One region of the Sporanaerobacter acetigenes DSM 13106 genome, then DNA from elsewhere that is predicted to be linked to it. Evidence: riboswitches for the same ligand, from Rfam matches in the RefSeq annotation. Region 1 holds a riboswitch; the other holds the start of a gene.
The links. A riboswitch is a leader RNA that binds a small molecule or an ion and turns the genes downstream of it on or off. The one in region 1 is predicted to bind FMN.

Region 1 (8,742 bases):
AGAATCTGATCCTCAAATAAAAGATTATTTAGATATTATATATAAAACTGCTTTTGATGGAAAAGCCATGATGGGAAAAATTAAAGGCTATATTAAAGGTAGTTATAATCAAAAAATGGGCTTACATAAAATTAACGATATATTGATAGATAGCATCAATATGGCCAAATATAAAATAAAAAATAATAATTTCAAATCTAATACTACAATACATGTAGTAGAAGAATTGAATTCGGGAAAGTGTATTTATTGCAATGAGTTTGAAATGAGGCAAGTAATATTAAATATAATTTTAAATGCAATAGATGCCATGGAAGATGGGGGAACACTTACAGTCAGGAGCTATGACAAAGATGAAAAGATTTTCATAGAAATAGAAGATACTGGAACAGGAATGAGTGAAGAAATAATTGGGAAAGTTTTTGCACCTTTTTTTACTACAAAAGGTGCAAAAGGGACAGGTTTAGGATTAAATACTACAAAGAAGATACTAGAAAATCATTCTGCAGATATATTAGTGGATAGCAAAGTAGGAGTAGGAAGTAAATTCACTATTATTTTTTCGACTAATGTGAAACAATGCAGTATTGTGAAGGAATCAGAATTAGAACCAGAAATGGCTCAAATCAGCGCTAAAAATATACTGGTAGTAGATGACAGATATTCTGTAGCCAGTACCGTTTCTCAGCTTATTGCACTATTAAATATAGATGCAGATTTAGAGACCAAAGGAGAAAAGGTTTTAAAAAGACTTGAAGAAAAGGAATATGATTTAATAATATGTGATTATTTTATGCCAAATATGAATGGTATTGAAGTTTCAAAATTGGTAAAAGAAAAATATCCTTATAAGCCTTTTGTACTTATGACAGGATATTTAGAAAATAATTTGTATAATGTTGATACTATAGATTACATTCTTAAAAAGCCTTATACAATTGAAGAGTTGTCTCAGGCTATAGAAAAGGCTTTTAGGACTGTTGATAGAAGTAAAAATAAAAGATATAATATTAGTTGATTATATCCAAGGGGGAATATATATGTTACTTATAAAAAATGGTTATATTTATACTATGAAAGGACAAGTAATTGAAGGAGGAAGTATATTAATAAATGAAGGAAAAATTGTGGAAATAGGTAAAGATATTGTAGCACCATTAGATGCAGAAGTAATAGATGCAGAAGGTAAAATGGTTACTCCAGGATTTATAGATGCTCATTGCCATATAGGTATGTGGGAAGATGGAATGGGTTTTGAAGGTGATGACGGGAATGAATGGGTAGATCCTGTGACTCCTCAGTTGAGAGCTATTGATGGTTTAAATCCTATGGATCGTGCCTTTGAAGAGGCCTATATGGGAGGAGTGACCACAGCAGTTACAGGGCCTGGAAGTGCCAATGTAGTAGGAGGACAGTTTGTAGCAGTTAAGACTTATGGAAAAAGAGTAGATGATATGATTGTCAAAGAACCAGTAGCTATGAAAATTGCTTTTGGTGAAAATCCTAAGAGGGTTTATGAGAGCCAGAAAAAATCTCCTATAACTAGAATGGCTACAGCAGCTATTTTGAGAGAAACATTATTTAAAGCACAAGAATATTTAAAGAAAAAGGAAAGTGCAGTAGAAGATCCATCCAAGATGCCAGAATATGATATTAAAATGGAGGCTATGACAAAGGTACTTAAAAAAGAAATTCCACTTAAGGCTCATGCCCATAGAGCAGATGATATATTGACTGCTATAAGAATTGCCAAAGAATTTGATGTAGATATAACTCTTGATCACTGTACAGAAGGTCATCTTATTGCAGATATTTTGAAGGAGGAAGACAAACCCGCTCTTGTTGGGCCATCCTTGACTGATAGATCCAAAATAGAACTTAGAAATCAAACTTTTGATACTCCAAGAATACTTCATGAAGCAGGAGTCAAAATTGCTATAATTACAGATGCACCAGTTATTCCACTACAATATTTACCTCTTTGTGCTGGACTTGCAGCTAAATCTGGATTAGATGAAATGGAAGCATTAAAAGCTATAACTATAAATCCTGCTGAAATCATAGGAATTGCTGATAGAGTTGGAAGTATAGAGGTGGGAAAGGATGCAGATATAGTTATATTTGATGGGAATCCACTAAAAGATATAGATTGTAAGACTTATGCAACTATTATAAATGGAGAAGTAGTTTATAGAAGTTAAAAGTTGACATATATTTTATTTATATTGTATAATGAAGGTATAAATAAATAATCTTCAGGGCGAGGTGCAATTCCTCACCGGCGGTTATAGCCCGCGAGCCATATATCGTTTATGTGGTTGATTTGGTGAAAATCCAAAGCCGACAGTTAAAGTCTGGATGGAAGAAGATATTGTATACTTAAAAAGTATATTTTGCCCCGAAGGTTTTCCTTCGGGGTTTTGTAATCCTTCTTAAGTCCCTGGAGAAATATTATACTTGGAGGGATTTTTTATGGAATTGAAAAAAGAAAAAGGTAAGATGTCAACAAAGATGTTGACCAAAATTGGGATTCTTTCAGCTGTTTCATTTGTACTTATGCTCATTGAATTTCCACTATGGTTTGCACCAGGGTTTTTGAAAATGGACCTAAGCGAAGTACCGGCTCTTATGGGAGCTTTTGCATTAGGACCAATGGCCGGAGTTTTAATAGAACTTATAAAAAATATACTACACATTGTCATAAGGGGAACTTCCACTATGGTAGTAGGGGAACTTGCAAACTTTGTTGTAGGAAGTGTATTTGTATGTGTGGCAGGATGGATGTATCATAAAGAAAAGAATTTGAAAAATGCAGTTGTTGGAATGATTTTAGGTACTATAGCTATGACAGTAGTTATGTCTTTTGCAAATTATTTCATAATGATACCTTTCTATGCAAAATTGTTTGGAATGCCATTAGATAAAATTGTTGCTATGGGCAGTGCAGTTAACAAATATGTAGTGGATTTAAAGTCTCTTATAGTATATGCAGTAGCACCTTTCAATTTGATTAAGGGTGCAATAGTTACGTTGATTACATTGCTTTTATATAAAAAAGTATCACCAGTACTTCATAGATAAAAACTAGAGTTAAGGAGCATATCAATTTGCCCCTTGACTCTAGTTTTTTTATGGCTTAAACTTTATGGGAATGCTATAATTATATATAGTTTATGGATGGAAAGGTTGAGTTTAGATGGAATTGATACTTAAAAATACAAAAGATACAGAACAATTTGGGTACAAATTGGGTAAAATATTAAAAGGTGGAGAAATTATTTGTCTAATAGGGGATTTAGGAGCAGGGAAAACTACTATGACTAAATCCATAGCCAAAGGATTAGATGTAGAGGAATATGTGACAAGTCCTACTTTTACTCTAATAAATGAGTACAGGGGAAGAGTTCCACTATACCATTTTGATGTATATAGACTAGAAGAAGTAGAAAGTATATATGATTTAGGATTTGAAGAATATTTTTATTCTAATGGAGTGTCTATTATAGAATGGGCAAATAAAATAAAAAACGTTCTTCCAGAAGATGTACTCACCATAGAAATAAATAGAGGCTCCAATGATGAAGAGAGAATACTTAATATATATGGTAGTGGAGAAAGAAACAAAAGCATAATAGAGGAGTTGAAGAGAGATTGAAAGTATTAGCTATAGATACATCTAGTATGGTAGCTACTTGTGCAGTACTAGATGAAGAAAAAGTACTAGGTGAATACAATTTAAATCAAGACATGACCCATTCAGAAAGACTTATTCCTATGATAAAGGTTATAATGGATAGCCTAAATTTAAAAATTGAGGAAATTGATTTATTTGCTGGTGCAGTAGGGCCAGGTTCTTTTACGGGACTTAGAATTGGTTTGGCTACAATAAAGAGTTTAGCCCATGTTGTAGATAAACCAGTTTTGGGAATATCAACTTTGGAGGCCTTGGCATTTAATATTCCTTTTGGAGGAATAGTTGTCCCTATAATGGATGCAAGAAGAAATAGAGTTTTTACAGGAATATACCAATGGGAAAATGGCATACTTATAAATAGGTTTGAACCAACTATAATGGAAATAGATGAACTTATAGAAAAAGTTCAAAGTTTTGAAGAAAAAGTTGTCTTTAATGGCGATGGAACAGCTATATATAAAGACAGTATAAGTGAAAAATTGGGGTCTAAGGCCATATTTGCTCCTATACATTTAAATGGAGCTAGAGCTTCAAGTTTAGGAGAGTTGGCAATGCTTAAATGGAATAGAGGTCAGAGAGAAAATTATTTTGATTTAGTTCCAGAATATCTAAGAGAGTCTCAAGCTCAAAGAGAATATAAGAAAAGGTAGTGATGTCTATGGACATTTTAGTAAGGCCTATGCTTGAAAAAGATATAGATGAAGTCTTAGATATAGAAAAGACTTCTTTTGCTACTCCTTGGCCTAAAGAGGCCTTTACATTGGAAATAACTAAAAATATGCTTGCAAAGTATGTAGTAGCAGAAATTCAAGGAAAAGTTGTAGGCTATGGTGGAATATGGCTCATAATAGATGAAGGACATGTGACTAATATTGCAGTTCATGAGAAATATAGAGGACTGGGAGTTGGAAATAAAATAATGGAAGGTTTAATAGATATATGTAGAGACAGAAATATTGTTGCTATGACTCTGGAAGTGAGAAAGACCAATGAAGTAGCAAAATCCCTTTATGACAAATATGGGTTTAAAGAATATGGTATTCGACCTGGATATTATTCTGACAACAATGAAGATGCAATTATCATGTGGAAAAGAGTAGAATAGAAACTTGATTGAGGTGAAAAATAGTGAAAAAAGATATTATGACATTAGCAATAGAGACTTCCTGTGATGAAACTTCCTGTGCAGTGCTGAAAAACGGCAGGGAAGTTTTTTCAAATGTTATTTCATCACAAATTGAGATCCATAGAAAATTTGGTGGAGTAGTGCCAGAAGTTGCTTCAAGAAAACATATAGAAAGCATGAATTCTATCATACAACAGGCTCTTGATGAAGCCAATATTACATTTAAAGATATTGATATAGTAGGTGTGACTAGAGGACCAGGACTTGTAGGTGCACTTCTTGTAGGTATATCTAGCGCTAAAGCTATAGCTTATGCACTAGATGTGCCTCTTGTAGGGGTAAACCACATAGAGGGTCATATATGTGCCAATTACATCACTCACAAGGACTTAGAGCCGCCTTTTACTTGTCTAGTAGTATCAGGAGGACATACTTATTTAGTACAAGCCAATTCTTATACTGACTATGAACTTGTAGGAAGGACAAGAGATGATGCAGCTGGAGAAGCTTTTGACAAAGTAGCAAGATCCCTAGGGCTTCCCTATCCAGGAGGACCTCTTATAGATAAATTGTCATTAGAGGGAAATAGTCAGGCAATAAATTTTCCAAGACCTTGTTTAGAAGAAGATAGTTATGATTTTAGTTTTAGTGGATTAAAAACTGCTGTACTAAACTATCTAAATCATGCAAAGCAAATGGGAGAAGAAATAGCAATAGAAGATGTAGCGGCAAGTTTTCAAGCTGCAGCAACAGAAGTTCTTGTAGAAAAAACCATAAGACTTGCTATTGAAAGAAAATCTAAAACTATAGTAGTGGCAGGTGGTGTAGCAGCAAATAAAGGACTTAGAAATATGTTTCTAGAAAGAGGAAATAAAGAAGGAATAGATATAAAATATCCATCAACAATTTTATGCACAGACAATGCTGCCATGATAGGTTCTGCTGCATATTTTAACTATATGGGTGGATATATCTCTAATTTTGACTTAAATGTAGAGCCAAATTTAGAGTTAGGGTTTAAATAATCAACAAATTTTGCACACATTATCCACACAGTTCATGAAAATTTGGGAGAAAAAGTGTGGATAATGTGGAAAAAACCAAAAAATTAAGTTAAAACAGCTAAAATACTTGTGGATAAATATGTGGATAATGTGAATAAGATGTGGATTTGTTGGGGACAAAATTTCTATGAGCTTTCTGTAAAATTAATCCATTCTTCATATAGCATATCTAATCTGTTTTGAACTTCATCTCTTTTCATGGCTAAGTCCTGTACTTTTTCTGGTTCATCATATATTTCGGGTTTGCACATTAGAGCATCTATTTCTTTGATTTTTTCCTCCTCATTTGCAATTAAATTTTCTAGCTTTGCAATTTCCATTTTTCTTTCTTTTTCTTTTTCTTTTTTTTCTCTTTCTTTTTTTCTTTCAATTTTCATTTGAGTTTTAGTTTTAGTTTCTTCTTCTTCATAATCTTCTATGACTTGATTTTTCTTTTCTAAATAATAATCATAATTCCCCAAAAATTCTTCAGTGCCATCTTTAGACAACTCAATTATTTTATTTGTCACTTTGTTTAAGAAATATCTGTCATGAGAAATAACTAAAATTGTTCCATTATATCTTTCTAAAGCTCCTTCGAGAACTTCTTTTGAGTCTATGTCCAAATGATTGGTGGGTTCGTCCATTAAAAGAAAATTAGATTTAGAGAGCATAAGTTTAAGTAGGGATACCCTGCTTCTTTCACCACCACTTAAATCTCCTATTTCTTTAAATATATCATCACCCAAAAATAAAAATTGACTTAAATAAGTTCTTATTTGATAATAATCTAAATCAGGGTTTTCATCCCATATTTCATCAATTATAGTTTTGTCAGGATTTAAGTTTTCCTGTTCTTGATCAAAATACCCAATATGAACATTGGACCCAAGTGCTATATCTCCGCTAGTTTGATATGTTTTTTTCAATATCATTTTAAATAAAGTAGTTTTACCTATTCCATTAGGCCCAATGAGTCCTACTTTTTCACCTCTATAGACATTGAAATTTACATTTTTAAATAATACACCATCGTCAAAAGATTTGCTTACTTCATCTATTTTAAGCACTTCTCTTCCACTTTCTATTTTAGGTTCAAATTTCAATTTTGTTTTTTTCCCATCAGCTGCAGGTTTGTCCACCTTTTTCATTTTTTCAAGGAGTTTTTGCCTACTTTGAGCTTGTTTTATATATCTTTGTCCACCATAGCTTAAAAATCTCTTGATTATTTCTTCTTGTCTTTCTATTTCCTTTTGTTGATTGTCATATTGTTTTTTCAAAAGTTCCATTTCTATTTTTCGTTTTTTCATAAATTCAGTATAATTCCCATTGTAGGTTTTAAGAGTTAAATTTTCTAGTTGAAATATTTTGTCTACAACATTGTCTAAAAAGTACCTGTCATGGGATATGATGAGGGCAGTTCCAGTGTATTCTTTTAGGAATTTTTCCAGCCAAGTGACAGCTTCTATATCCAAATGGTTGGTAGGCTCGTCCAATAAAAGCAAATCAGGCTTTTCAAGAAGTAGTTTTCCTAAAGACAATCTAGCTTTTTGCCCACCACTCAATTTGTTTATTTCTTTTTCCATATCTTCATCAGAAAAACCAAGGCCTTTTAAAACACCTTTTATTTCACTCTTAAATCCATATCCATTTTTATTTGAAAACTCTTCTAATAGATCAGAATACTCTTCCATGAGTTTATTTAGTTTTTGTGTTTCACCTTTTGTTCCTTCTATACTTATTTGTTTTTCGAGTTCTCTTAAGTTTTTTTCCATTTCTATTATAGGTACAAAGACTTCTAGGCATTCTTCAAATACAGTTTTGTCACTTTGAATTTGAACATGTTGTTTTAGATATCCTATTTTTAAATCTTTTTGAACATATATATCTCCGCTGTCTTTAGAAATTTCTCCAGCTAAAATATTGAAAAGAGTTGTTTTTCCAGAACCATTTAGTCCTACAAGACCAATCTTTTCTCCACTATTTATGGAAAAAGTTATATTATCCAGTATGGTATCAACTATAAAAGTTTTAGATAAATTGTTGCAAGATAGTACTATCATTTTTATTCACTCCTATATAAACACTTTAATTTAATTTTACCAAAAAAGATAGTCCTATGAAAGATTAAGGACTATCTTTTATCTAATTCCATTGCCAAACTAGATAAAACTTTATCTACAAGGTCTATATCGCATTTATGATCTCTTGTGAAATGAATACAGTTTTCACAACTTTTTATATCTTCAACACTGAAGTCAGAAGACAGTTCCACAGAAAAGTCTTCCTTCATATTGTACTCATCACAGTGTGTTGCCACCTTTCGCAGTTGCTCTTTACTTGCCATAAAAATGCCTCCTTTGAGTATTATATTTTTTAGTATTTCAATAAAAAATATATATATTCAAAAAATATAATATAAAAATAATAAATAATGATAGAAAGATGAAAAAATGAGGTATAATAGAAGAGAAAGGGTATAAATTGTTACCTGAAATTGACATATAAATATAGAAATGATATAATTTGAAAAAGTGATTTGTCAAAATTTGATGGTAGGAGAGGAAGTTTGAATATGGATAGGGAAAGTAAAGTTTCAATGACAGTCATAAGAAGACTTCCTAAATATTATAGGTATTTGGGAGAACTTCTTAACAAAGGAATAACTAGAATTTCATCACAGGAATTGAGCAAGTTGACAGGTTTTACAGCTTCTCAAATAAGACAAGATTTAAACAATTTCGGAGGATTTGGCCAACAGGGTTATGGTTACAATGTGGAGGATTTACACAAAGAATTGGGCATAATATTGGGATTAGATAAAATGTACAATGCCGTAATTGCTGGTGCAGGTAATCTAGGTCAGGCTATAGCAAATT
Region 2 (8,742 bases), on a different contig from region 1:
TCAATCCAAATTAATGTATCACCAGAAGTTTCTACTTTAAAACTCTCCTCTTTTAAATCTTTTTTTAATTCATGTAATCCATTTTCAAATTCTTTTTCAGGTATTAAATGAAACATAGAATAACCTTTTTTCTCAACTAATTCTAGAAATTTTTTATCTACTGTTCTTTCACTTGCATCTCCAATTGTTAAACTCTTTATAAAAATCAAACCATTCTCTTCTACAATATTTTTTATGTCATTTATTTTAGGATATCTTGCCTTATCTATTATTGCAGTTGACGGAAAATATTTAACATAAAATCTTTTTTCAATTTGTTCATGAGATTCTGTTTCTATACATATTTTACCCCCTTTTTTTAATATTCTTTTAAATTCCTTAAACATAACATCTATGTCTGGTATATGATGGATTACATCTGTCATATATATAAAATTAAAAAAATTATCTGGAAAAGAAATGTTCTCATGATTCCCTTTTTTATATATAATTTTATTATTTTTAGTTATAGCTTTTTTTCTCATTCCATCAGAAGGCTCTATACCATATACATCAGCATTTGTTAATCTTTTAATTTTATCTGTATAATTACCTGTCCCGCAACCAAAATCTAATATTTTTGTTTCTTCATCAAAAGTTATTTCTTCTAAAAATTTGTTAATTAATTCAACATCAGCTTCTCGAACATCATCATATTGTTTAGAAATTTTATTATAATTTAATTTCATTAATTCATACCTCCATAGTTATAATTTGATTATTTCCCTCAATTTCTATAATTATTAACCATCCCCTCAGCAAAATCTACAGCTTTTTTAATATCGTCCTCATTAGGTCTACCCTTTCCAATACCTCCAATCAACTTAAATGGCCCAAAGGTATCATAGCCCTTACAACTGAAACTACCAATTACCACAAATCCTTTTTCTTTTAATTTTTCTTCAATGTAACTATTGTAACTTTTTTTCTCCATACTACTTGTTGAAAAAACAAATGACTTTTTATTAGCTACACTTGGTAACTTTTCAATTAGAGCAAGCATATTTTTGTGAAACTTGCCACCATATATTCCTGAACCGAAACCTATTAAATCATAATTTTGTAGATCATTAATATTTACATCATTTACATTAACAATATCTGCATTTAGTGTTTCTGCCATTGCTCTACCTATCTTTTCTGTATTCCCATGATGTATTGAAGCATAAATTATTAAAGTTTTCAATATTATCCACCCCTATAAATTTTCTTTTCTTACTTATTCCACACTTTTTATATATATCCTTTTAATTCATTATATATAAATATAAATAAATATTCTCCCTCGGCACTAACTTTGTATTATTACTAACCCTAAAAATGAAAGTAGAGTTAGTTTTATATTTCTTTTTATAAAAACATCTCCTTTAGTACAAATAACGCTCAAATTACTACTTTTTCTTACATACATATAAATTATGTAAACTATATCCTATAATAGATGTATTCCTACATGTTTTAAAGTGATAGTCCAGCCACTTATTAAATTCATTTTCATCTAAAAAATTGATGCTATCTCTCATCATATGAACTATTCCATCAGTTCCAACATGATCCAATTTTTTAACTTTGAATTTAGCCATCATTTCTTCAATTTCATCATAAGTTAAAAAATAAAAATAATCTCTATCATTCCCATATTCTGCTCCAAAATTTATCATTAATATAATCCCTTATCTCTATTTATATGAATAACATATTGAGCATATATATTTATATATGCTATAGCTAAAATTCCATCTGGTTTTAATACCCTTAAACATCTAATGTTTTAGAACCAGCTTTAATCTTCTCATCTAATACATAAGTTATAGTTCCATGAAAAATCAGTTTATCACATCCCTCAATCAACTTAACACATTTATTAAATAATTCATCTTTTTTATTGTACAAAATAACCACCTTTTGCAAATAACATTAAATGTTCTTGCTTATTCTAAATCATAAGAATATATTATCTCAAAATCATTTTCATTTACAATAGATAGTTCCAACCTAACGACTTTCCCTTTAAATTGATGAAATCTATCTGTCATCTCCCTTATAATAGCCCCCATATCTTCTGTTTCACTACCATAAAGAGATATATGAGGCAACCATAATTCTAAATCAGCTCTAGTCCACATATTACAATAGGAATCAAATTCTTTGTGATATTCCTCATAATATCTCAATAACTTCCTTGAAACAGAAGGTATGCAAGCTATGCAATTGGCAGATAGAAGACTTAATGCAGAGCAGTTAATGTCAAATGATTTTTTGCCTTGGGCAAATTTCCTAGTGTACGGCAAAACTTCATCTACATCAATATCAATTAAGTTCGCAAATGTAATGTGTCCATAAATAGGACCATGTTCAATGCCAAATACATCTAATGCTCCTCTAACTTCATTTAATTTTTGATTAGTCGATTCATCTAATATCCAAATAGCACAAATATCTTTTCTCATTTCCATTCCCCCTAATATCAGATATATATTATTCTAATCAACCATTGCTGATACCACTTGTAATAATGCAATAGTATAGTCCCATATATAAACCATGCCATATTACATACCTTCCTTTTATAATTTTCATCTCAAGCTAACTAATATATAAATTATGCAATGTAGCTTTATAATTAATTTTAATCATATACTACTTATTCCATGCTTTTCATCAAAATCCTTCCAAAAACTAATTTTTTTGTAAAAATAAAAACACCTCTATCCTATTAGGGAAAACTAGAACTTTCCCATGGGTTATAAAGAAAATAGTTCTTCTATTTGATACAAATAAAAGAACTATTTTTACTGTCTATTAAATTGTTTTTAATAAATTTGCCATTTCTATTGCTGTCATTGCTGCATCATAGCCTTTATTTCCACTTTTAGTTCCCGCTCTTTCAATAGCTTGTTCTATATTGTCCGTTGTAAGTACACCAAATATAATCGGTATTTCTGCATCCAAAGAAGTATTAGCTATGCCCTTTGATACTTCACTTGATACATAGTCAAAATGAGGTGTTGAACCTCTTATCACAGCACCAAGACAAATCACTGCATCATATTTTTTAGATTTAGCTAATTTCTTTGCAACTAATGGAATTTCAAAAGCTCCAGGAACCCAAACAATTTCTATATCTTCTTCTTTTGACCCATGTCTTTTTAACCCATCTATAGCTCCCGATAACAGTTTGCTACCTATAAATTCATTGAATCTGCCTACAACAATAGCAAATTTCAAATCATCGGATATTAATTTTCCTTCATACGTTTTCATTATTTTCACTCCTCTATTTTATATTCAATATATGTCCCATCTTATCTTTTTTAGTTTTTAAATAAAAATAGTCTTTTTCATTTGGATTTATTTCTATAGGCACTCTTTCAACTATTTCTAATCCATAGCCAGACAATCCATGAATTTTTTTAGGATTGTTAGTCATGAGTCTTATCTTCTTTGCTCCAAGATCTGATAATATTTGAGCACCTATTCCATAATCCCTCAAATCTTCTGGATATCCTAAGGCTAAATTAGCTTCTACTGTATCCATACCTTTTTCCTGAAGCTCATAAGCTTTGATTTTATTTATCAAACCTATCCCTCTTCCTTCCTGCCTCATGTATAAAAGTATTCCTCTCCCTTCTTCATTTATTTTTTTCAAAGCTTCATGAAGTTGATCTCCACAATCACATCTAAGTGAACCAAATACATCTCCTGTCAAGCACTCAGAATGGACCCTTACAAGAGCTGGCTCCTCCTCCTTTATATCTCCTTTGACTAATGCTACATGATGTTCCCCATTTATTTTGTTTACATATCCTATAATATTAAAATCACCATAAATAGTAGGTAATTTAGCTTCTGAAACTTTTGTTGCTAAGATTTCATTTTTCCTTCTATATGCTATCAAATCAGCAATAGTTATTATTTTGATATCAAACTTTTTGGCATATTCCATAAGCTGTGGTGTTCTTGCCATTGTGCCATCTTCATTCATTATTTCACAAATTACCCCTGCAGGATATAATCCTGCTAATCTTGCAAGATCTATAGCAGCCTCTGTATGTCCCGCTCTTTTTAATACTCCACCTTCTCGCCCTTTTAAAGGAAAAACATGTCCTGGACGTCTAAAGTCATCATCACATACATTTGAATCCAATACTTTTTCTATAGTCAATGCTCTTTCTCCAGCTGAAATTCCTGTAGTAGTATCCTTGTAATCAATGGAAACAGTAAAAGCTGTTTCATGATTGTCAGTGTTTTCCCTCACCATTTGATCTATGTTTAATTCCTCTAGTCTTTCTCCCACTATGGGCATACAAACAAGTCCCCTAGCATATTTAGTCATAAAATTTATCTTCTCAGTAGTAACTTTTTCTGCTGCTACTATTAAATCTCCTTCATTTTCCCTATCTTCGTCATCAACAACTATGACAAAATTGCCTTTTTTAATCTCCTCCAGTGCTTCCTCTATAGTATTAAACTTTGCCATTTTAACCCTCCTCATATAAATCCATTTTCTCTTAAAAAATCTCTATCTATTTTACTTTCACTTTCCTTTTTTCCACTTTGTAAAAACCTTTCAACATATTTCCCAATTACATCACATTCAATATTGACTAAATCTTTTATATTCTTCTTATTTAATGCAGTAGATTCTTTAGTATGAGGAATTATTGATACTTTGAACATTTCTTCATCTACATAGCCTACCGTAAGACTCACTCCATCTATGGCAACAGAACCTTTATAAACTATATATTTTAATATTTCTTTAGGAGCAACTACACTTATCCATATAGCATTTCCTTCACTTTTAAACTCTTTTATGGCACCAGTTCCATCTATATGTCCGGATACTACATGTCCCCCCAATCTATCTCCAATTTTTAATGCTCTTTCTAAATTCACAAGACTTCCACTCTTCAAAAATCCCAAATTTGTTTTCCTTATAGTTTCAGCCATTACATTTGCTTTAAATAAATTTTCATCAAATTCATTTACTGTTAGACAAACTCCGTTGACAGCTATGCTATCTCCTATAGAAATATTTTCAACTATTTTCTTACATTCAAAAGTAATTGTCCATATTTTATTTTCATTGACTATGTCTAATACTTTTCCTACTTCTTCTACAAGTCCTGTAAACACCTTATCACTTCCTTACTTTAAATAACCTTCAATCATTATGTTCTTGCCCATGCTTGTAATCTTCACATCTTGTAAACATATGGCATCCTCTAAACACTCCACCCCCTCCCCTTCAACTGGAGTCTTAGCATCTTTTCCACCTATAATCTTTGGAGCAATAAAAAATATAACTTTATCTACTAAGTTCTCCTTCAAAAAACTGAAGTTTACTTCTCCACCTCCTTCAATAAGCAAGCTATCTATTTTTTTATTTCCCAATTCTTCTATGAGAAATTGTAAATCTACTTTATGGTTTTTAGCTGGAGTTATTATTACCTCTGCTCCCTTTTCCTTAAAAGCTTTTATATTTTCATCTGCTGCAAGATTAGTTACTGCAATAATAGTATTTGAAGGATTTATGTTTAATACTTTTGATGTAATAGGAGTCCTTCCATGACTATCTAATACAATTCTTATGGAATCTTTACACTCTATTTTATTTAGTCTTGTATTTAGCGTAGGATCATCCGTTATTACTGTATTTACTCCCACCAATATAGCTGAAACTTTTTGTCTCAATATATGTCCATATTCTCTTGCTTTTTCATCTGTCACCCATCTTGAGTCCCCTGTGCGTGTAGCTATTTTCCCATCTAAACTCATACCTGCTTTCATAATAATAAAGGGTCTTTTAGTAATTATATATTTAATAAATATTTCATTTAATTTTTCTGCTTCTTTTTTTAGAATTCCAACCTCCACTTCAATTCCATTTTCTTTTAATATCTTTATTCCATTTCCTGAAACTTCAGGGTTAGGATCCTTCATAGCTACTACTACTTTTTTGATTCCACTTTTCACTATCCTATTGACACAAGGCGGAGTCTTTCCAAAATGAGAACAGGGTTCCAAGTTAACATACATAGTAGTGCCATATACATCTTCTATAGCATTATTTAATGCATTTATTTCAGCATGATTTCCCCCATAACTCTCATGATAACCTTCAGCAATTATCTTCCCGTTCTTAACAATCACTGCTCCTACTAGAGGATTGGAACTTGTAAATCCCATCCCTTTTTCTGCAAGACTTAAAGCTCTTTTCATAAAATATTCATCATTCATAAAATCCCCCCAAAAAATTATTAAAAGCCCTGAAATAAATTTCAGGGCTTAATTAACCACTTTCCACTTTTATAGTTATAAAGATAGTCATAAAAATTATTTTTATAACTATTCAATACCTTCTTTCATCCAGACTATACTGTCGGCTTCGGAATCTCACCGAATCTGCCTATTAGGCTCGTGGGCTTTACCACCGGTGGGGAATTTCACCCCGCCCTGAAGGAATATTCTGTTTTCATAATTATACCATATATTGAAGTCAATGAAAAGAATTCTTTAAAAAACAACAACATAATTTTCTATATTCCTATAAATCTGATATCTTCATCTTGATACCATTCAAATTTTCTTAATCTTAAATTAGAATCAATATTTATTATTTCTGGTTGATTTATATTTTCTATTGGCATATTATTTCCTCCGTTCTTTATTCATTCTTGCCCAATATCTTTAAAATTTCTTTACAATTTTCATGTAGCACATCCTTTTATTTATATAATTGTCAAACTTCTTAAATATCTTCCTTCTCCATTTATATATTCTGGAGATTGTACAAAACCAACTTGAACTAAATATTCATTTGTAAAACCAAAGACTTGATGCCACAGTTCTATTGCTATTTCTTTCATATTGTTTTCATGTTTTATAGCAGTTAATTCAGTGGCTCCTTTTTCAAATCTATCAAAAGTAGATTTAACTATATCATATATTTGATTTAGTACAATATCTGATATTTCATTAATAATCTCATTATCAGACCTTTCAAAAACAGGGACATTACATTCTATAGTGCTATCTTCCTCATTTATACTTAAATATTCAAATTCCTCAAGAAATTTAACCATATCTTTTTCATTTTTAGATAATTTATTATAAACTATTTCATTCTTATAACTCTTCCAAACAATTTCACCACATTTTTCTACAATCTCACTATTTTTTTGTTCTATTAACCTTATATAATCTAAATTTAGCTCATTAAATGGTGTTGCACTTTCAAGATTTTTTTCAACTCGTCTAAAAAACCTAAACACATCTTTCCTAGTACCATCTGAATCTCCAAAACTATTGAAGATAAAGTTTTGACTTCTATAATTATTGCTACTACACAGTAGTTTATTACTATGACTTTGTACACTTTCGCTATCCTCATATCCAAATATTATATAATCTCTATTTCCTGGTTGTATTTTAGAAGATAAAAAAATATTCTTCTCTTCAAAAAAGTCAAAAGCTGTACCATCAAAAATATCATCACAAACTATATGATATAATAGCTTTTCTTTAGAAAAAGAAGAATAGTTAGATAACTTAGATATTTTTTCATAAATCTGTTCCTTTATATCAATTATTTTGCTACCTATAATTTCTCCAATATCCTCAAAATACGTATCTAATAATGGCATGTCCTCTTCTAAAAACACAGGAAAGTTTAATTTATATTTGTTTTCTATTACATCTATTGCATTGATACGTTTTAAACTTTCTATTATACAATCAAATTCTTCTTCTTCAATTTTTATTATTTCTATAATTTCATCTTTTGATATAGAATATGGCTCATTGTGTGCTATTAAATATAATATCTCTGATACAAATTTTTTGCTACAAACATATCCAGGATTAAATTCATCATAAGAACCATTATCTCCAAAAAAATATATATCTAATTTCTTATTCATTCGTAGCACCTCATCATCTACTTATTGAAAACTGACATTATTATTTCATCATAATATTTTCCATCTTTGAATATTTCATCTTTTAAAATTCCTTCTACCTCAAATCCACACTTCTCATAGCATTTTTTAGCTCTTACATTAAATGAAAATGTACTTAATCTTATTTTACGAATATTCATATTATTAAAAATAAAATTCATAAGCACTTTCATTGCATCAGTACCATATCCTTTTCCCCAATATTGCTTGTATCCAATCATAATACCAACAGTTGCAACACGAGATAACCAGTTGACTTCTTGAATACCACAGCCACCAATATATTTTTTTGTTTCTATATCTTCTATGGCAAAATTATAGCTACCATCTTGACTACTTTTCTGCGATCTTACCCATTCTTCCTCTTCCCATAGAGTCATTGGAAAAGGAATATTTGTAACTAAAAATTTTTTAAGTTCCTCATCATTTACAAATGATGTTGCTATTGGTATATCTTCTTCTCTATAAGCTCTCAAGCAGACTTTTTCTCCATAATACATTTACAATTTCCCCTTTATAAATTAAAGTTTTTCTCATATCAGATTTATATTTACATTAAAGTAAATTCAACTTCCTCAATACTCTCAAGCTTCATATCATTAAATATAAAGCACAAGATATATGGCATTTTATCGACAATTCTCCAAAAATCAGCATATTCAAAATTGGAATTAAAATAATTTATAATTGTACTTAATGCAGTACCATGAGTTCCAATAACTACATTTTCCCCAAAATT

Region 2: it holds a riboswitch for FMN, as region 1 does, so the genes downstream of both, ribD (bifunctional diaminohydroxyphosphoribosylaminopyrimidine deaminase/5-amino-6-(5-phosphoribosylamino)uracil reductase RibD) here and BUA21_RS00725 (ECF transporter S component) in region 1, are expected to answer to the same signal.

The regions. Positions count from the first base shown of each region.
Region 1 is NZ_FQXR01000002.1:136,882-145,623, reverse strand. Features, by position in the region: gene BUA21_RS00735 (ATP-binding response regulator) at 1-1,018, shown strand, start outside; gene BUA21_RS00730 (amidohydrolase) at 1,041-2,201, shown strand; FMN riboswitch at 2,248-2,374, shown strand; gene BUA21_RS00725 (ECF transporter S component) at 2,473-3,081, shown strand; gene tsaE (tRNA (adenosine(37)-N6)-threonylcarbamoyltransferase complex ATPase subunit type 1 TsaE) at 3,197-3,655, shown strand; gene tsaB (tRNA (adenosine(37)-N6)-threonylcarbamoyltransferase complex dimerization subunit type 1 TsaB) at 3,652-4,344, shown strand; gene rimI (ribosomal protein S18-alanine N-acetyltransferase) at 4,353-4,799, shown strand; gene tsaD (tRNA (adenosine(37)-N6)-threonylcarbamoyltransferase complex transferase subunit TsaD) at 4,838-5,845, shown strand; gene BUA21_RS00700 (ABC-F family ATP-binding cassette domain-containing protein) at 6,010-7,926, opposite strand; gene BUA21_RS00695 (hypothetical protein) at 7,998-8,210, opposite strand; gene BUA21_RS00690 (redox-sensing transcriptional repressor Rex) at 8,439-8,742, shown strand, end outside.
Region 2 is NZ_FQXR01000023.1:7,926-16,667, forward strand. Features, by position in the region: gene BUA21_RS13880 (class I SAM-dependent methyltransferase) at 1-728, opposite strand, end outside; gene BUA21_RS13885 (flavodoxin family protein) at 767-1,225, opposite strand; gene BUA21_RS13890 (hypothetical protein) at 1,431-1,700, opposite strand; gene BUA21_RS14805 (hypothetical protein) at 1,795-1,932, opposite strand; gene BUA21_RS13895 (hypothetical protein) at 1,971-2,489, opposite strand; gene ribH (6,7-dimethyl-8-ribityllumazine synthase) at 2,842-3,303, opposite strand; gene BUA21_RS13905 (bifunctional 3,4-dihydroxy-2-butanone-4-phosphate synthase/GTP cyclohydrolase II) at 3,317-4,519, opposite strand; gene BUA21_RS13910 (riboflavin synthase) at 4,531-5,178, opposite strand; gene ribD (bifunctional diaminohydroxyphosphoribosylaminopyrimidine deaminase/5-amino-6-(5-phosphoribosylamino)uracil reductase RibD) at 5,191-6,282, opposite strand; FMN riboswitch at 6,396-6,510, opposite strand; gene BUA21_RS13920 (hypothetical protein) at 6,774-7,964, opposite strand; gene BUA21_RS13925 (GNAT family N-acetyltransferase) at 7,982-8,503, opposite strand; gene BUA21_RS13930 (histidine phosphatase family protein) at 8,554-8,742, opposite strand, start outside.